2 regions of the Actinomadura scrupuli genome follow, and region 2 is predicted to be linked to the other one. Evidence: riboswitches for the same ligand, from Rfam matches in the RefSeq annotation. Region 2 holds a riboswitch; the other holds the start of a gene.
What was found. A riboswitch is a leader RNA that binds a small molecule or an ion and turns the genes downstream of it on or off. The one in region 2 is predicted to bind thiamine pyrophosphate.

Region 1: linked by a shared signal. The riboswitch ahead of thiO (glycine oxidase ThiO) and the one ahead of ACRYCC_RS26710 (purine-cytosine permease family protein) in region 2 are both predicted to bind thiamine pyrophosphate.

The regions. Positions count from the first base shown of each region.
Region 1 is NZ_JBPCCU010000007.1:151,367-160,176, forward strand. It holds gene ACRYCC_RS29045 (serine/threonine-protein kinase) at 1-482, shown strand, start outside; gene ACRYCC_RS29050 (bifunctional protein-serine/threonine kinase/phosphatase) at 659-2,284, shown strand; gene ACRYCC_RS29055 (hypothetical protein) at 2,383-2,547, opposite strand; gene thiE (thiamine phosphate synthase) at 2,595-3,272, opposite strand; gene ACRYCC_RS29065 (Rv2175c family DNA-binding protein) at 3,322-3,696, opposite strand; gene ACRYCC_RS29070 (NAD(P)/FAD-dependent oxidoreductase) at 3,755-4,969, opposite strand; TPP riboswitch at 5,076-5,189, shown strand; gene thiO (glycine oxidase ThiO) at 5,180-6,409, shown strand; gene thiS (sulfur carrier protein ThiS) at 6,406-6,606, shown strand; gene ACRYCC_RS29085 (thiazole synthase) at 6,612-7,427, shown strand; gene pknB (Stk1 family PASTA domain-containing Ser/Thr kinase) at 7,526-8,810, shown strand, end outside.
Region 2 is NZ_JBPCCU010000006.1:214,025-222,834, reverse strand. It holds gene ACRYCC_RS26720 (ATP-binding protein) at 1-382, opposite strand, end outside; gene ACRYCC_RS26715 (PAS domain-containing sensor histidine kinase) at 686-2,560, opposite strand; gene ACRYCC_RS26710 (purine-cytosine permease family protein) at 2,752-4,107, opposite strand; TPP riboswitch at 4,116-4,231, opposite strand; gene ACRYCC_RS26705 (rhodanese-like domain-containing protein) at 4,317-4,652, opposite strand; gene ACRYCC_RS26700 (SSI family serine proteinase inhibitor) at 4,723-5,193, shown strand; gene ACRYCC_RS26695 (Fpg/Nei family DNA glycosylase) at 5,214-6,074, opposite strand; gene ACRYCC_RS26690 (TenA family protein) at 6,322-6,930, opposite strand; gene ACRYCC_RS26685 (hypothetical protein) at 7,356-7,850, shown strand; tRNA gene ACRYCC_RS26680 (tRNA-Leu) at 8,128-8,210, opposite strand; gene ACRYCC_RS26675 (FHA domain-containing protein) at 8,322-8,810, shown strand, end outside.

The DNA.
Region 1 (8,810 bases), on a different contig from region 2:
TCGGGCCGGAGGGCGCCAAAGTGATCGACTTCGGGGTCGCCCGCACCCTGGACGCCACGCCGACGACCACCGGGCCGGTGGGCACGCCCGCCTACATGTCCCCGGAGCAGATCGAGGAGGAACCGGTCGGGACCAGCGCCGACGTCTTCGCGTGGGGCTCGACCATGGTGTTCGCGGCCACCGGCCGGCCGCCGTTCGGCTCCGGTTCCGGACCGGCCGTCATGCGCCGGGTGACCGAGCGCGCTCCGGACCTCGGCGACCTCAAGGGACCGCTGCGGGAGCTGGTCGAGCGCAGCCTGGACAAGAACCCGGCCGCCCGGCCGACCGCTCCCCAGCTCGTGCAGGCCCTGCGCGCCGGTGCCGGCCCCCGCCCGAAGCCCAAGCCGAAGAAGATCCCCGCCTACCGCTGGCGGATGATGGTCGCCCTCGCAGCGGTGATCGTCCTGGGTTTCCTGCTGGGCGTCCTCATGCCCACCCACTGAGCCGTCACCCGGCCCCGGCACGGCCCCGGCGGCGCGGATCCCGGCCTGACGCCTGTGCGTACCGGACGGCGATCGCCGGCGCCCCGGAAGACCGGTTCGCACCGCCGAGGCGCGTACGCGGAGGCCGGTCTTTCGGTATTTTGGGGAACTCAGTCGTGCTGCCGGCGGGAGGCTCGGTGACCATCGGCATCCGTTACGGCGTGCACTCGGATGCCGGCATCGTCCCCGACCGCAACGAGGACTCGGCCTACGCGGGCGCACACCTGCTCGCCGTCGCCGACGGCATCGCGGACCGGCCCGGCGGGGACATCGCGAGTGCCACCGTCATCGAGAGCCTCCGCGGGCTGGACACCGAGATCCCCGCCCAGTCCCTCGTCGGCACGCTGGAGCTCGGCGTCAGACGGGCCAACGACGAGCTCCACCACCTCGTCGAGGGCGAACCCTCCCTCCACGGCATGGGAGCGACGCTCACCGCGATGCTGCGGTCGGGCTCCCGCATCGCCCTGGTGCACATCGGCGACTCGCGGGCCTATCTCCTGCGCGATGGCGTGCTCTTCCAGATCACCCACGACCACACCCTGGTCCAGTCGCTGGTGGACGAGGGCCGGATCACCCTGGAGGAGGCCGCCTCCCATCCGCAGCGCTCGGTGCTGCTGCGTGCCCTCGACGGGCGCGGCGAGGTCGAGCCCGACCTGTCGCTGCGGGACGCCCGGCTGGGCGACCGTTATCTCCTCTGCTCCCATGGGCTGTCGGGGGTGGTGAGCGCACAGACCCTCCACCACGCCCTCACCGAGCATACGGAGCCCGGCGGGGCCGCCGAGCGGCTGATCGACCTGGCCAAGCGGGGCGGCGGTCCCGAGAACATCACCTGCGTGGTGGCGGACGTCGCCGAGCTGACCTGGCAGGAGTCCCAGGCGGCCAGGCCGGTGATGGTGGGCGCCGTGGCGGACCGGCCCCCCGGAGGGGGGAGTGCGGGCCGGGCACCTTTCCGGCTGCCCGGGTACACCGTCCTCGAAGCGCTGGGTGAGGGCGGCTACGCGACCGTCTACCGGGCCAGACAGCTCAACCCGAAACGCAATGTGGCGATCAAAGTAGTCGATCTCCGGGTCCGGGAACGGGATTTGCGGCGCTTCCAGCGCGAGGTGGAGGCCGCCGCGCGGCTGTCCGCACATCCGAACGTCGTCACCCTCCACGCCGCCGGGGCCCTGGGCGATGGACGCCCCTACCTCGTCATGGAGATGTGCACCGGCGGCTCACTGGCGGACTGGCTGAGGATCAACGGGCCGCTGCCCCCCGCCCGCGTCCGGGAGATCGGCGTGCACATCGCGGGCGCGCTCGGGCAGGCCCATCGACTGGGGGTCCTGCACCGTGACATCAAGCCGCACAATCTGCTGCTCACCGAGTTCGGCCAGGTGGCGCTCGCCGATTTCGGCATAGCGGCACTGCCGGAGCCGGGGCGGGAACTGTCGGTGACGCTGAACACGATGACCCCGGCGTACGCCTCGCCGGAGTCGTTCGACGGTGCCGAGCCGACCGCCGCCGCGGACGTGTACTCGCTCGGAGCGACCCTCTACGCCCTGCTGGCGGGCCGGCCGCCACGTGCTCCGGAGCGGAACCTGCCGGTGACGGCGCTGGTGAAGCACTACTCAGCGGCACACGACCGCCCCGTCGAGTCCATCGCCGGTGTCCCGGAATCCCTCATGGCGGTGCTGCGCATCGCGCTGGAGAAGGACGTGACCCGGCGCTTTCGCACCGCGGCGCAGTTCCGCGACACGCTCGAGTCCGTACGACTGGACGCCTGAGACGCCGCGGCACGACCCCGGCCGCCCGTGCGGCCCAGACCACCCGACGGGCCGCCCGATCGGCACCCGGCCCGCGGGCACCGCTCACGACCCGGCCGTCACCAGTGCGGCGGCCTGTCCTCGAGGTAGCGGGCGTCGTCGTCGGCGGGCGCGCGCCACTCCCCCCAGCCGGTGTCGGTGTCGTCACGGGTCTGGTCCGGCAGGATCTCCAGGTCGTCGTCGGAGAGATCCACCTGCCGGTCGTCATCGGGTGCGATGCTCATACGGTCATTGTCGTGCATCCGGGGGCGGCATACGAGCATCCGCCCGGTCAGCACCGCGCGTCGCGCAGGCGGCGGGCCAGTTCGGCGGCCACCGCGCCCGGTGACGAGGCCTCGGTGAGGGCCCGGACCACCACGACCCGCCGGGCCCCCCGGTCCAGCACCTGGTCGAGGTTGCCCAGGTCGATGCCGCCGATGGCGAACCACGGCCGGGACACGCGCTGCGCGGCGACGTACTCCAGCAGCTTGGGCCCGGGCGCGGGGCGGCCGGGCTTGGTCGGCGTCGGCCAGACCGGGCCGGCGACGAAGTAGTCGACGCCCGGCTGCGCCGCGGCGGCCGAGGCCTCCTCGTCGGAGTGCGTCGAGCGCCCGATCAGCACGTCCTCGCCGAGGATGCGCCGGGCCGTCGCGACGGGGAGGTCGTCCTGCCCGAGGTGCAGCACGTCGGGCCGGGCCGCGGCGGCGACGTCGGCCCGGTCGTTGACCGCCAGCAGCGCCCCGTGCCGGTCACACGCCTCCCGGAAGACCGACAGGTGGTCGATCTCCTGGCGCGCCTCCAGCCCCTTCTGGCGCAGCTGGACGATGTCCACGCCGTTGCCCAGCACCTCGTCGAGGAACGCCGGCAGGTCGCCCTGCCGCTCCCGGGCGTCGGTGCACAGGTAGAGCCGGGCCCGGTCGAGCCTGGCCCGCAGCGTCACGGCACGTTCGGACGGGAGATGCAGGGGCACGGTGAGACCTCTCGGGTGAGCGGCCCCGGGAGGGGCCCCGGGGCGGGGCCTAGAACGCCAGGGCCTGAGCCCGTCTGCGGATCTCGGTGCCCCGGTTCTCGGCCAGTGCCTGCGCGGGGGTCCCCGGCAGGGTGTCGTCGTCGGTGAACAGCCAGCGCAGCGCCTCGATCTCGCTGAAGCCCGCGTCGGCCAGCAGCGTGAGCGTCCCGCTCAGCCCTTTGACGACCTGCCCGTCCTGGACGAAGATCGCGGGGATCCGGTAGCCGCCCTCGTGCGGGACGCCGAGGAGCTTGTGGTCACGGATCAGCTGCTTGGCCTTGTTCTGGTTGAGCCCGAGAGCGACAGCCGCCTCCGAGAGGGAGAGCCACTCTCCCACCAGGTCCTCGGCGCTCTTTCCGGTCGCGCTATCAACAGCGGTGTTCATCTGTGTCACGGACACCTTGGTACCACCTCTGGCAAGTGCTCAAACCGCCTGAACCATCTCACATGCGTGCGGAATTGCGGACGGCGACCCCCGGATCCATGATCAACTCGGGGTCGACGGGGGTTCCGCTCGCCATGAGCCGGCGGGCCTGCACCAGGTCGCGGGGCCGGTCGACGGTCAGGATCGCGTCCAGCCGGTCACCGGTCAGCCAGCACGCCGCCCAGGCGGGCTCGGTGGGATCGCCCCGGAAGACCGGCCGGCCCGGCCCCGGGTGGCCCGCGAACTGCATCATGCGGCCGAACTGCTCGGACCAGAAGTACGGGACGGCGTCGTAGCAGGCGTCCTCGCCCAGGAGCGAGGCGGCGGCCACCTCGGGGGCGTTGAGCGCGTTGTCCCAGTGCTCGACCCGCAGTCGCCGGCCGTACCGGTTCGACCACCACGCGGCGCAGTCGCCGACCGCGACGATCTCGGGCCGCCTGGTGCGCAGGGAGGCGTCCACCACCACCCCGCCCGCCAGTTCCAGCCCCGAGCCCGCCAGCCAGGCGGTCTCCGGGCGGACGCCGACCCCCACCACGATCTCGTGGGCGTCGATCCAGCCGCCGCCGGCCAGCGCCAGGCCGTTCGGTTCGACCGAGGCGACCTTGACCCCGCAGCGCAGCTCGATCCCCGCCGCGGCGTACCACGGCACGGTCAGCGCGCCGATCTCGGAGCCGACGGCGTTGGCCAGCGGCGCGTCGGCGGCCTCCACGACGGTGACCCGGCAGCCCAGCCGGGCGGCCGCCGTGGCCACCTCGGCCCCGATCCAGCCCGCGCCGACGATGACGATGCGGGCGCCCTCGGTCAGCCCGGCCCGCAGCGCCCGGGCGTCGTCGATCGTGCGGATGACGTGCTGGGGGCCGTCCCCGGGCAGCCGTACGGGCGTCGAGCCGGTGGCGATGACCAGCCCGTCGAAGGGCAGTTCCCCCGCCGACGACTCCAGCGTCCCGCCGGTGTCCGGGGCCAGGCGCAGTCCCGTGACCGTGTGCCCGAGCAGGAGCTCGCAGCGCAGCGCGTCCCAGTCGGTGTCGACGGTCGTGTCGTCGGTGTCCCCCAGGAGGACCGCCTTCGACAGCGGCGGCCGGTCGTAGGGCCGGTGCCGTTCGGCCCCGACGAGGGTGATGGCGCCCTGGTATCCCCTGGCCCGCAGCGCCTCGGCGGTCCGCACACCCGCCAGCCCGGCGCCGGCGACCACCACGGAGCCCGGCGACGAGGGCCCGCCCGCAACCGCATCCATGACGGCACACCCTAGTACGGGGCCTCCGGGCCGCTGTAGACGGGTGTCCAGACACGTGGCCGTATGGTCCGGCGGTGCCGGGTGCCCCGCCGGGACATACGCTAGGGGGGACGAGCGCGGGAGTCCGGTACGACCGGGCTGAGAGGGCGGCTGATGGGGCCGCCGACCGCTACGACCTGATCCGGATCATGCCGGCGAAGGGAGCCAGAGGTGTCCGATCCAGCGCCGCGGGACGTGGTGATCATCGGGGCGGGGGTCATCGGGCTGGTGACCGCCTGGCGGGCGGCCCAGCGCGGCCTGACGGTCACGCTGGTCGACCCGGCCCCGGCGAGCAGGGCGTCGCACGTGGCCGCGGGGATGCTCACCCCGGTCAGCGAGCTCACCTACGGAGAGGAGCCGCTGCTGCGCCTCGGTCTCGCCTCCCGGGACCGCTACCCGTCCTTCGTGGCCGAGCTGGAGGAGCTCACCGGGCAGCGGACGGGGCACCGGGCCGACGGGCTCCTCCAGGTCGCCTTCGACGGCGACGATCTCGGCTACCTCGACGACCTGCGGCGCTTCCAGGAGAAGCTCGGGGTGCACGCCGAGGCCCTGACCGGCCGGGAATGCCGCCGGCTGGAGCCGATGCTGGCCCCCTCGGTGCGGGGCGGGCTGCTGGCCCCCGGCGACGGCGCGATCGACCCCCGGCGGCTCACCGCCGCGCTGCTGACCGCGGTCGGCCGGGCCGGCGGCGAGCTCGTACGGCTGGCCGCCACCGGCGTGATCGTGGAGCGGGACACCGCGGTGGGGGTACGGCTGGCGGGCGGCGGCGAGATCCGGGCCGGCCGGGTGGTGCTGGCGGCCGGCCCGTGGATCGGCGACCTGGCCGGCCTCCCGCCGGGCGTCGTGCCGCCGATCCGGCCGGTGAAGGGGCAGGTGCTGCGGCTGCGGGCCGGACCGGCGGGCACTCCCGCGCTGAGCCGCCCGACCCGGGGGCTGGTGCGCGGCTCCTCGATCTACCTGGTGCCGCGTGCGGACGGCGAGATCGTGGTGGGGGCGACCCAGGAGGAGCTCGGCTACGACACCACCATCACGGCGGGCGGCGTCTGGGAGCTGCTGCGCGACGCCCGCGAGCTGGTGCCCGGCATCACCGAGCTGGAGTTCGTCGAGGTGAACGCGGGCCTGCGCCCGGGGTCGCCGGACAACGCCCCGGTCCTCGGCCCGGCCGCGCTGCCCGGGCTGTTCCTGGCCGCCGGGCACTTCCGCAGCGGGGTGCTGCTGGCGCCGGTGACCGGTGAGGTGATGGCCGAGGTGCTCGCCGGCGGCGCGCTGCCGGCCATCGCCCGGCCGTTCACCCCGGACCGGTTCGCCCCGGCCGGGCCCGGCGGCGGGCCCGGAAATCAGCCCGGCGATCGGCCCGGTGATCAGCCCGGCCAGCGGCCCGGCGAGGAGATGAGAGCATGAAGCTGATCGTCAACGGCGAGCCGCGCGAGGTCCCGGACGACGCGACCGTGGCCAGCGTGGTCGCGGCGGTGACGCCGGCCACCGCGGGCGTGGCGGTCGCGCTCAACGACGAGGTCGTCCGCCGCGCCGAGTGGCCTTCGACGCCCGTACGGGACGCGGACCGGCTCGAGGTACTGACCGCCGTACAGGGAGGGTGAGCAGGGTGGATCCGGGCAGGAACGAGGGCCCCGCGGGAGCGGACCGGCCGGCGGGCACGGACGAGCTCGTGATCGCGGGCGAGTCCCTCGGCTCACGGCTGATCATGGGCACCGGCGGGGCGCCCAGCATGCGGGCGCTGCGGGAGGCGCTGACCGCCTCCGGTACCCGGCTGACCACCGTCGCGATGCGCCGGGTGGATCCGGCGGCGCGCGGCTCGGTGCTCGACGTCCTGCGGGAGTGCGACATCCGGGTGCTGCCGAACACCGCCGGCTGCTTCACCGCCGGTGAGGCGGTGCTGACCGCCAAGCTGGCCCGCGAGGCCCTGGGCACCAACTGGGTGAAGCTCGAGGTCATCGCCGACGAGCACACCCTCCTGCCGGACCCGATCGAGCTGCTCGACGCCGCCGAGCAGCTGGTCGGCGACGGGTTCGTCGTGCTGCCCTACACCAACGACGACCCGGTGCTGGCCCGCCGGCTGGAGCAGGCGGGCTGCGCCGCGGTGATGCCGCTGGGCTCCCCCATCGGGTCGGGCCTGGGCATCCGCAACCCGCACAACATCGAGCTGATCGTGGAGCGGGCGGGGGTCCCGGTCGTGCTGGACGCGGGCATCGGCACCGCCAGCGACGCCGCCCTCGCCATGGAGCTGGGCTGCGACGCCGTCCTGCTGGCCACCGCGGTGACCCGGGCGCAGTCCCCCGCGACGATGGCCGCGGCCATGCGGCACGCGGTCGAGGCGGGCCGGCTGGCCCGGCTGGCCGGCCGCATCCCCCGGCGCCGCCACGCCCAGGCCTCCTCGCCCTGGGAGGGCCTGGCCGGATAGCCTTCCGGGCCGCGTCTGTGACACGCGCGCCAGAATCGGCCCATGCTCATACCCCGGACTGATGGGAGCAAGGGCGAATCGCCCGTACACTCACACCGATGGACACGACGGTTGCAGATCCACTCGTCGGGCAGGTGCTCGACGGGCGCTACCGCATTGAGTCCCGGATCGCCCGCGGCGGGATGGCCACCGTCTACGTGGCCCGTGACATCAAACTCGGTCGCGCCATCGCGCTCAAGGTGATGCACGCCAACCTCGCGCAGGACGACGAGTTCGTCCGGCGTTTCATCGTCGAGGCCAAGTCCGCGGCGGCGCTGTCGCACCCCAACGTCGTGGCCGTCTACGACCAGGGCACCGACGGCCACTACGTCTTCCTGGCGATGGAGTACGTCCCCGGCCGCACGCTGCGCGACCTGCTCACCGAGCAGAGCCGGCTGGGCCCCCGGCAGGCACTGAGCCTGATGCAGCCGGTGCTGGCCGCGCTGGGCGCCGCCCACCGGGCCGGGCTCGTGCACCGCGACGTCAAGCCCGAGAACGTCCTGCTGACCGATGACGGCCAGGTCAAGGTGGCCGACTTCGGGCTGGCGCGGGCCGAGACGGCGAGCAAGCAGACCAAGACCGGCATGATCATCGGCACGGTCGGCTACATGGCGCCGGAGCAGGTGCTGTCCGGCCACGCCGACTCCCGCTCCGACGTCTACGCCGCCGGGATCATGCTGTTCGAGCTGCTGACCGGCTACCAGCCGCACCAGGCCGACAGCCCGCTCGCGGTGGCCTACAAGCACGTCAACGAGGTCGTGCCGCTGCCCTCCAGCGTGCTGCCGGGCATCCCGCCGCAGCTCGACGCGCTGGTCGCCACCTCCACCAGCCACGACCCGGCCCGCCGGCCCGCCGACGCCAACCACTTCCTGGCCGCCGTCGCCGAGACCGACCGGGCGCTCCCCCGTGACATCGACCACCAGATGGCCAATGTCACGGCCTCCTTCCAGCAGCCGACCATGCAGGGCGGCGGCTCGCACACCTCGGTCCTGCCGCCCGGCCTGGTGCGGCCCGGCGCGCCGGCGGAGCCCGCCGCCCCGCTCGCGGACCGCGTGATCTCCTTCGTGACCGGCCGGTTCGTGCTCATCGCGCTGGGCCTCATCGCCGCCCTGGTGCTCGGCTGGGCGGTGTGGTACCAGACCGCGGGCCAGTACGAGACCGTCCCGGCCGACATCATCGGCGTCTCGGTCAAGGACGCCAAGGCCCAGCTCGAGGCGAAGGGCTACCGCGTCGCCCAGGGCAAGGCCAGGTACGACCAGAAGGTGCTCAAGGGCATGGTGGCCGCCACCGACCCGGTCCCCGGCACCCGGCTCACCAAGTCCGCGCTCGTCACCCTGATCCCCT
Region 2 (8,810 bases):
GAACCCGCAGAATGGCCCAGACCGTCGTGCCGCCGCCGTTCTCGTGCCGGACGCCCCAGCACTCGGCCAGGGTCTCGACGATGGCCAGGCCCCGGCCGCCCAGCGACGACAGCGTCGGACGGCTGCGGCGCGGCTCGGTGGCGGCCCCGCCGTCACTGACCGCGACCTCGATGGAGTCACCGTGCCGGGACCAGGCCACCCGGATCTGGCCGGTCTCCAGCGGGCGGGCGTGGCGCAGCGCGTTGCTCAGCAGCTCACTGATGATCACCGTCGCGTCATCGACGACGGACTCGAGGGTCCCGGATGAGAGCAGGTCCGCACTGAGGTGCCTGCGGGCGACGGCGACACTGGACATCGCGTGTGGCAGTAGTACCACGCTCACCCTCCACCTCCCTGCCGGTTCTCGAGCTTGCTCACGTGCCTGTGACTTCCTGTACGACCTTGACTTCCCGTACGACCGAAATGCCCACATACTTCAGGCCGGAAACCCGGACGAATCCTCCAGCCATCTACACAACGAGTGACTGACCAAGTGGTCACGGCCAACCACCCCCTGAAAGTAGCGCGAAGCGGACGGTTAAGATCTATCCACTGTGCGTCGGAGTACTCCTTGGACGCGCGTTCCGTCTGTCACATCCACGCCAGTAGGCGCTTTGACCAGGCCATACCTCGACCATGAGGCGGCTCAATCCGAGCCCTCCACGGCGGCTCTGGGAAGCGTCAAGCGCATGGCTGTCCCGCCCTCAGGACGAGAATGGGCCGAAATATCGCCATTTTGGGCGACGGCTAGCTTTTTCACGATGTAGAGGCCGAGCCCCACCCCGCCGAAACGACGGCGGTCCCCCGCCTCGCCCTGCACGAACCGTTCGAAGATCCGCTCATGGTCGCCGGGCGCGATGCCGACGCCCTCGTCCTCCACGGTCACCGTGATCTCGCGTTCCCCGGCCCAGGCCCGCACCGACACCGTGCCGCCGTCGGGCGAGTACTTGAAGGCGTTCTCCAGCAGCTGCCCCAGGATGATGTCGGTGGCCATCGAGTCCCCGCTCACCATCGGCAGCCGCGGTTGGACCGACAACCGCACGCAGTGCCTGTCCGACAGCGACCGGAAGGCGCTCACCGCCCCCTCCAGCAGCCGGCCCAGCTCGAACTCCTCGATCGTGACGGTGAGCTCCTCGGCCCCGGCCCGGGAGCCCAGCAGCAGATGCTCCACCAGCCGCCCCAGCGACCGGGCCCGCTCCGCGATGGTCGCCACGGCACTGCGCCGATCCTGGTCGCTCAGCTCGTCCCAGCGGTTGACCAGGGTGCTGGCGAAGCCCTGCACGACGGTGATCGGGGTCCGCAGCTCGTGGCTGGTGGTGGCCAGGAAGAGGTTCTTGGCCTCCTCCAGCGCCTTGGCCTCGCTGACGTCCCGGAAGTCGATGACCAGCTCGTCGGTCTCCTCGATCTCCGCGCACAGCACGTTGAGCCAGATCCCCGATTCGAGGGCGATCGTGAGCATCTCCCCGGGCTGCGGCTGCTGGAACGGCAGGGCATGTCCGATCGCCTTCTCAGCCGACACCCCGGTGAGCGCGTGCGCCGCCGGGTTCCAGCGCTGGACGAGGCCCGCCCGGTCCAGTACGGCGATGCCGTCGGCGCTGGCGTCGATGACCGCTCGTTCGTGCGCCCGCTGCCGTACCGCCTCGCTGTACTGCACGGCGTTGCTGACCGCGACCCCGGCATGGCCGGCGAACAGCTCCAGCAGTTCGAGCTCGACGTGGGTGACCTTGCGGCCGGCGAACAGGGCGTACAGCGCCCCGTAGGGACGGTTCTGCACGTAGGACAGGCCCAGCGCGATGGTGTGCAGCCCGTCCAGCTCGGCCCAGATGAGATCGTCGAGCCGGCGCTTGCCGGTGGCCAGCATCACGGTCTTGCCGGAGCGCAGGATCTCCCCGACCAGGCTGGGCCGTAGCTCCGCGACGGCGTCGCGCATGTGCTCCGGCAGCCCGCGCATGCTGACCAGCCGCAAGGTGTTCTTCTCCGCGTCGATCCGGACGAAGCCGCCGGCGTCCGCGCCGGTCAGCTCGGTGAGCGCCCCGGTGATGCGGTCCAGCACGGTGCCCAGATCCAGCTCGGCGTTCAGGTCGGCGACGATGTCGTTGAGCCTGCGGACCAGCCGGGCCTTCTCGTTCATGTGGTGCTGGACGACCTCGTCCTCCCGCACCGGATGGAAGACGCTCACCCAGCCGAGCAGCCGGCCCTGCGGGTCCTGCAGCACGCTGGTGTCGATCCGTACGTCCACCAGCCGGCCGTCCCGGTGGAACCGCCGGGTCGCGATCGAGATCTGGCCGCCCTCCCGGATCCGCTCCTGGACGGCGTTGTACTCCGCCTTGAGCTCGTCCGGCACGATCGGCGGGACCTTCCCCAGCACCTCCTCCGCGGACCAGCCGAACATCCGCTCGGCCGCCGGGTTCCATACGGTCACCGCAAGCTGGTCATCGACGGCCACGATCGCGTCCGCGGCGCATTCGATCACCGCGCGGACGATGGGGTCGTGGACGTCTCGTTGTTGCACGTCTGTCATCGTGCCACCGGATCCTGTGCACCGAGGCCGCAAGCGCCATGGAATGTTCTCCGCGCCGCCCCCACGGCCTCCGCAAAGATCATCCCCCTCCGTGATCATGCAATCGTTCGACGATTGATTGCGTGATCACGGAGGGAGGGGGGCCACGACGCGGGGTGGGAGGGGTTGCAGGGTGGGGAGAGGGGACGGGGCTACTTGGAGGTGGGGGTGCGGCGGGCGAGGACGCCGATCAGGTAGGCGGCCAGCACCGCGGCGGCGAAGGACAGCAGCGAGGCGCTCATCCAGTCGGCCGGGGTGAAGTGCAGCCGGTCCTGAACGCCGGTCCAGCCCTTGCTCCACCAGCCGATGTCGCTCGGGTGGATCAGCTGGTAGACGGCGAAGCCGATCAGCCAGGCGACGATCATCCCCCAGCGCGACGGGGCGGCGCGGTCCAGGTTCCAGGCGCGGCCCCGGCCGAGCAGGAAGAAGTCGGCCACCAGGACGCCGAGCATCGGCACGAACACCGAGCCGATCAGGCCGAGGAAGCCGAAGTAGCTGTTCATGTCCTTGAGCAGCAGGGCCGCACCAGTGATCAGGGAGCCCAGGACGACGGTCAGGATCCGCCGGTCCCAGCGGGGGAAGAGGTTCTGGATCGACACCGCGGTGGAGTAGACGTTCGCGAACGACTGGTCCACCTCCCGGAGCACGAAGACGCCGAGGAACACCGCGCCCAGGGCCACGTGCAGGAAAGGGGTGTAGAGGTTGTCGGTGGTGGCCAGCGCGAGCGCGAACAGCCCCAGGACATAGGCCACGATCTGGGTGACCGAGTAGGCCACGCTGGCCGCCCCGAACGCCGCCTTGGCCGACCGGGAGTGCCGCGTGTAGTCCGCCGCGACGGGTACCCAGGAGATCGACACGGCCAGCGCCGCGTCGGCGCCGACCCAGAACCGGCTCCAGGAACCCTCGCCCAGGTCGGGCACGCCCTGACGGAGGAACTGGACGTAGAAGTAGCCCAGCGAGATCACGACCGCGACGGTGACGAACCGGCGCAGCAGCCGCACCGAGCCGAGCGGCCAGATCGTCAGCAGGGTGGTGAGCAGGCCCGCGGCGATCACGAACAGCCAGCGCGGGGCGTGCAGCCACGCGGGCCCCTCCGCGAACACCTCCTTGGCCGCCGCGGCGATGGTGATCAGCTCGAAGGTGCCCCAGCCGACCAGCTGGGCGATGTTGAGCACGGTGGGGAGATAGGACAGCCGGGTGCCGAACAGCCCGCGCAGCAGGACCATCGCGGGCGCGCCGGTGCGGGCGCCCGGTACGGCGGCCAGGCCGAGCATCAGCCCGCCGATCACCGTTCCGACGATCATCGCGGTGATGCCCGCCTCGATCGACAGGCCCGGCTTGCCGTCGGCACCGGGGGCCAGCACGGTGTACGCGCCGGTGAAGGCGAGCAGGCTGACCCCGAGGTTGGCCCAGAAGGCGCTCTGGTCCCAGAAGCTGAGCACTCTGGGCGGGGCCTCGTCGAGGGTGTACGGAACCTCGTTGGCCGACCGGCCTTGCACGATGCTCACGGATTCAGGCGCCACAGGGGCCACACTCCCTACGCCGGCATTACCCGGACAGGTTCGTGCGGTCGGCGGCGCCGTGAAGCCGCCCTCTCAGCCCGGCTAGGCCCGAGCTCCCGCGGTGATTCAGTTAGTAGACGGACGAATCGTACATGTATCGCCCGCCTTCCGGCATTCCGGTCAGGTCACACATCAGGCAACGCCTCAAGCCACGGTCAGGCCACGAAGGGCGTGGCGCCGGAGTCGGTGACCATCTGGCGGCCCGCCTCGGCCCAGCGCTTCATGCCGCCTTCCACGTTGCGGGCCTGCCAGCCGGCGTTGTTGAGCGCCACGGTCACCTGTGCGGACCGGGCGCCCGATCGGCAAATGACATAGACGTCCCGTTCGCGCGGGACCTCGGCCGCCCGGTCGCTCAGCTCGCCCATGGGAATGTGCACGGCGCCCGGGACGTGACCGGCGTCCCATTCCTCGGGTTGCCGCACGTCGAGCAGGTAGGCCTCGTCCGGCACCTCGGCCGCGTCGATAGCCGGAACGTCTTCCCCGAAAATCATCACGATCCCATGGAACCGCGCGGAACCCCGCCGCGTCGAATCCCCTATGAGGTATCGGACGCTCTTTTTCGTGCTGCCTGGTCTGATCATGGGCATCGCACTCACCGGTTGTGGATCGGAGAAGGCCGACGACCCGTCGGCCGGAGTCTCTTCGGGGGGTCCCGGCTGGGGCAACGGCGAGGTGACGCCCGGGCAGACCGCGCAGAGCCCGACCACGCTGAGCGTGGCGTACAAGCAGTCGGCGAAGGCGGCGGTGAAGACCTGGACGCTCACCTGTGACCCGGTGGGCGGGGACCATCCCAACGCCAAGCTCGCGTGTGCCGAGCTGGACAAGGCCGCGGCGGCCGGAAAGGACCCGTTCGCCCCCACGCCCAAGGGCCAGTCCTGCACGATGATCTACGGAGGCCCCGACACCTCCACGGTCACCGGTACCTGGCAGGGCAAGAAGATCGACGCGCGGTTCAGCCGCAAGGACGGCTGCCAGGTGACCCGCTGGACCGCCCTCGCGCCGCTGCTGGGCGAGCTGCCCCGCCCGCGCTGACCCCTTGTTCGACCAGCCGGTTATTTGAGCAGCCGGGACATCCGTCGGTCGGCCAGGGGTTTGCCACCGGTCTGGCAGGTGGGGCAGTACTGCAACGCCGAGTCGGCGAACGACACCTCCCGGACGGTGTCGCCACAGACCGGGCACTTCTGGCCGGCCTTTCCGTGCACCCGGAGGCCGGTCTTCTTCTCCGCCTTGAGCTCGCCGGCGGCCAGCCCCCGGGAGCGCTCGATCGCGTCCCGCAGCATCGTCACGATGGCCTCGTGCAGGGTCGCGACGTCATCGTCGGTCAGGGTGGCGGCGATCTTGAACGGGGACATCTTTGCCGCGTGCAAGACCTCGTCCGAGTAGGCGTTGCCGATCCCGGCGATCACCCGCTGGTCCCGCAGCAGTCCCTTGATCTGGGTACGGCGCCCGTCGACGATCTCGGCGAGCGCCTCAACCGTGAAGGCGTCCGCCAGCGGGTCCGGGCCCAGCGAGGCCACTCCCGGCACCTCCGCCGGATCCCGGACGACGTAGACCGCCAGCCCCTTCTTGGTGCCGGCCTCGGTCAGGTCGAAGCCGGCGCCGTTGTCCAGGTGGAGCCGCATGGCGATCGGGCCCTTGCCGCGTCTCAGCGGAGTGGTGGGCAGTTCGTCCTTCCAGCGCAACCAGCCGGCCCGGGCCAGGTGGGTCACCAGGTGCAGCCCGTCGAGGTCCAGATCGAGGAACTTGCCGTGCCGGCCGACCCCGGTGACGGTCAGGCCGCCCAGCGCGGTGATCGGCGGGTCATAGGTCTTGAGCGCGGAGATGGCGACGACGTCGATCTTCGCCACCGCGTGACCGACCGCGCGCTCCCGGAGATAACCGGCGAGCGCCTCGACCTCGGGGAGCTCAGGCATGTCTCCAGTATGCGGTCCCGGTTCGACCGAATCAGGTGATCCCGGGGGCCGCCCGCACCGGTCACAGCCTGTGATCCATCATCCACATGCCTGTGGACAGCTGTGGAAAACTCTGTGGAGAAGCCCCGGTGAGAGGGGATTTTCTCGTGATCCAGGGCTCATACCTGGACGTTTCTGGACACATCGAAGAGCGAAGAGTCCCACAGGCCTCACTCAAGGTGTGGATAACTTTCCGGTAGCGACTCGGTCAACGAGGTACGTCCCAGAAGGCGAGCTCGTGCCGCATACCTGTCCGGAACAGCTCCTCGGCGCGCTCGTCCCCGGGGCCGGCCTCGTCGAGCATCTGGGCACAGCGCCGGGTCAGCTCCGCGAACGCCGGGTCCGCGTAGGTCTCGACCCAGCGCCGGTAGCGGGGCTCCGCCGGAGGGCTTGCGGCCAGCTCGGCGCCCAGCGTGGAATAGCCCCACATACACGGATAGAGCGCCGCCAGGCCGTCCCCGTACGAGCTCGCCGCGTCCAGCAGGAAGCCCGTGTACGCCGCGCAGGCCGGCCCCTTGACCGCCCCCTCCAGATCGGCGCCGAAGCCGGCGGCGAGCTCCCGGTGCAGGGACAGCTCCTCGTGGAAGGTCGAATGCGCCAGGTCGACGAGATCGCCCAGGTGCGCCGCCGGGGCCTGCCAGGCCAGCCGGGCGAACACCCGCACGTAGTCCAGCAGGAACAGGTGATCCTGCTCCAGCCAGGACCGGAACACCCGCTCGTCCAGGTCCCCTCGCGCGATCCCCGTCACGGTCGGGTGCGCCAGCTGCTCCGCGACCAGCGGCCGCCCGATCTCCTCCAGCCGCCCGGAAAGACTCATGCGGGAGAGTCTGTCAGTCCCACCGCCGCGCACCGCCATCTGCCGCCATCCGCCGCCGCCCCGGCCTGCCGGAGGGCCGCTGAACGTCCTCTTCTGCCACTCCGGGGGCTGACCGGCGGAGCCTGCCGCATACGGGAAGGGCCTGGCTGGCCGGGCCGGATCCGAGCGCTCGGACAAAAGGTACGAACCCCACCTTCCCCGTTCCTCCTTCTCCACCGGCGGCTCCTCCTCGTCACCTTCCCCGGGCCGGAAGACGCGAGGAAGGCCAAGGGAAGGTCCCCTTCCTAGCCTCCTCACATCGTCCCGCACGGCCGCACCGTCCGCGGCACCGCCGCGGCCAGGGCGGGCGGCAGCGGAAGCCCACCTTGCCCGGCCGTCCGCCGAGCGATGGTGCCGACGTCCCGGAAGCCAAGGAGTGATGCCTCATGTCCAGTGCGATCCTGACGAAGATTCGCGGGCGATACCCGGTCCTGCTCGTGGCGGGGGCCGCGCTCGCCGGCATCGGCCTGGCGGCGGTCCCGGCGCGCGCGGAGCCGCCCGAGGTGATCGTCGCCAGCACGCTCATCTGGCGGACGATGACGATCGACAACCCGGTCATCTACCGGGTCGACCTTCCCGCCGGCCATTGGACGGTCGCCGCGACGGCCACCGGCCAGAACAACAAAGCCGAAGCCAATTCGTTCGGCTGCTGGCTGTCCCTCACCGGTAACTTCCCCTACCCCAGCCTCGAGGTCAGGACCACGATCGGCCCAAAGCCCGCATTCGAGACCGCGTCGGCGGTCACCGCGGGCACCGTGACGACCAAGGGGTCGGCCAACTGGGGGTGCTCGGCCTACAACTCCACCACCAGCATGTCGGTGTTCAACGTGTCCATCGTGGCCACCCGCGTCAACTCCATGACCCAGGTCGATCTCGGCTGAGTCCGCCGGAGCGCGACACAGGACGCCCCAAACCACTGGGGACCTGGACGCCCACAGGACACATCGACCCACCGGCGGCCTGAACCACGCCCCACCGCAAGGTCAACAGAACCCCACAAAACGGACCGCAGGGCCGGGTAGCACCATCCGCTACCTGGCCCTTCGTCGTCCACAGCCACAAGCGGCTGGCCCCTCCATAACGAAAGACCCCCTAGGCTTGAGGCCTGGGGGTCTGTTCCGTCACTCTATGGCTACCGGTTTCGTCGGTAGCCCCGAGTGGGCGAGGAGGGATTTGAACCCTCACGTCCTTTCGGACACACGGACCTGAACCGTGCGCGTCTGCCGTTCCGCCACCCGCCCCGGGTGCTCGAAAAGGCTAGCACGGGTGATGGGGGTGGTCGGAACGCGCGATTGCTCTCCGCGAACCTTCACCCGGATACGATCGTCTAGAGGTGGGGAAGGGAGGTGCCCGTGGGTGTCCTACAGCGCTTCGAGCGTCGGCTCGAGGGCATGGTTGAGGGTGCCTTCGCTCGGGCCTTCAAGTCGGAGCTGCAGCCGGTCGAGGTTGCCAGCGCCGTACAGCGGGAGATGGACGAGCGAGCGGCGATCGTGGCACAGGGCCGCACGTTGGTCCCGAACGACTTCGTCGTCGAGATCTCCCAGGCGGACGGCCAGCGACTGCAGGTGTACGCGGACAGCCTGAGCCAGGAGCTGGCCAACCTCGCCCGGGAGTACGCCAAGGAGCAGGGATATTCCTTCGTCGGCCCGGTGCGGGTGCGGTTCGAGAACACCGGCGATCTGGGTCAGGGGATGTTCCGGATCCGTTCCGGCGTCATCCGCGGTTCCACGGTCGAGGGTGGGGAGATCAGGCAGCCGCACAGCGACTACGCGCCGCCGGCCGCCCGGCAGCAGGGGGCCTTCGGGGGGAGGCCGCGGCTGCTGGTGACGACCGCGGTGGAC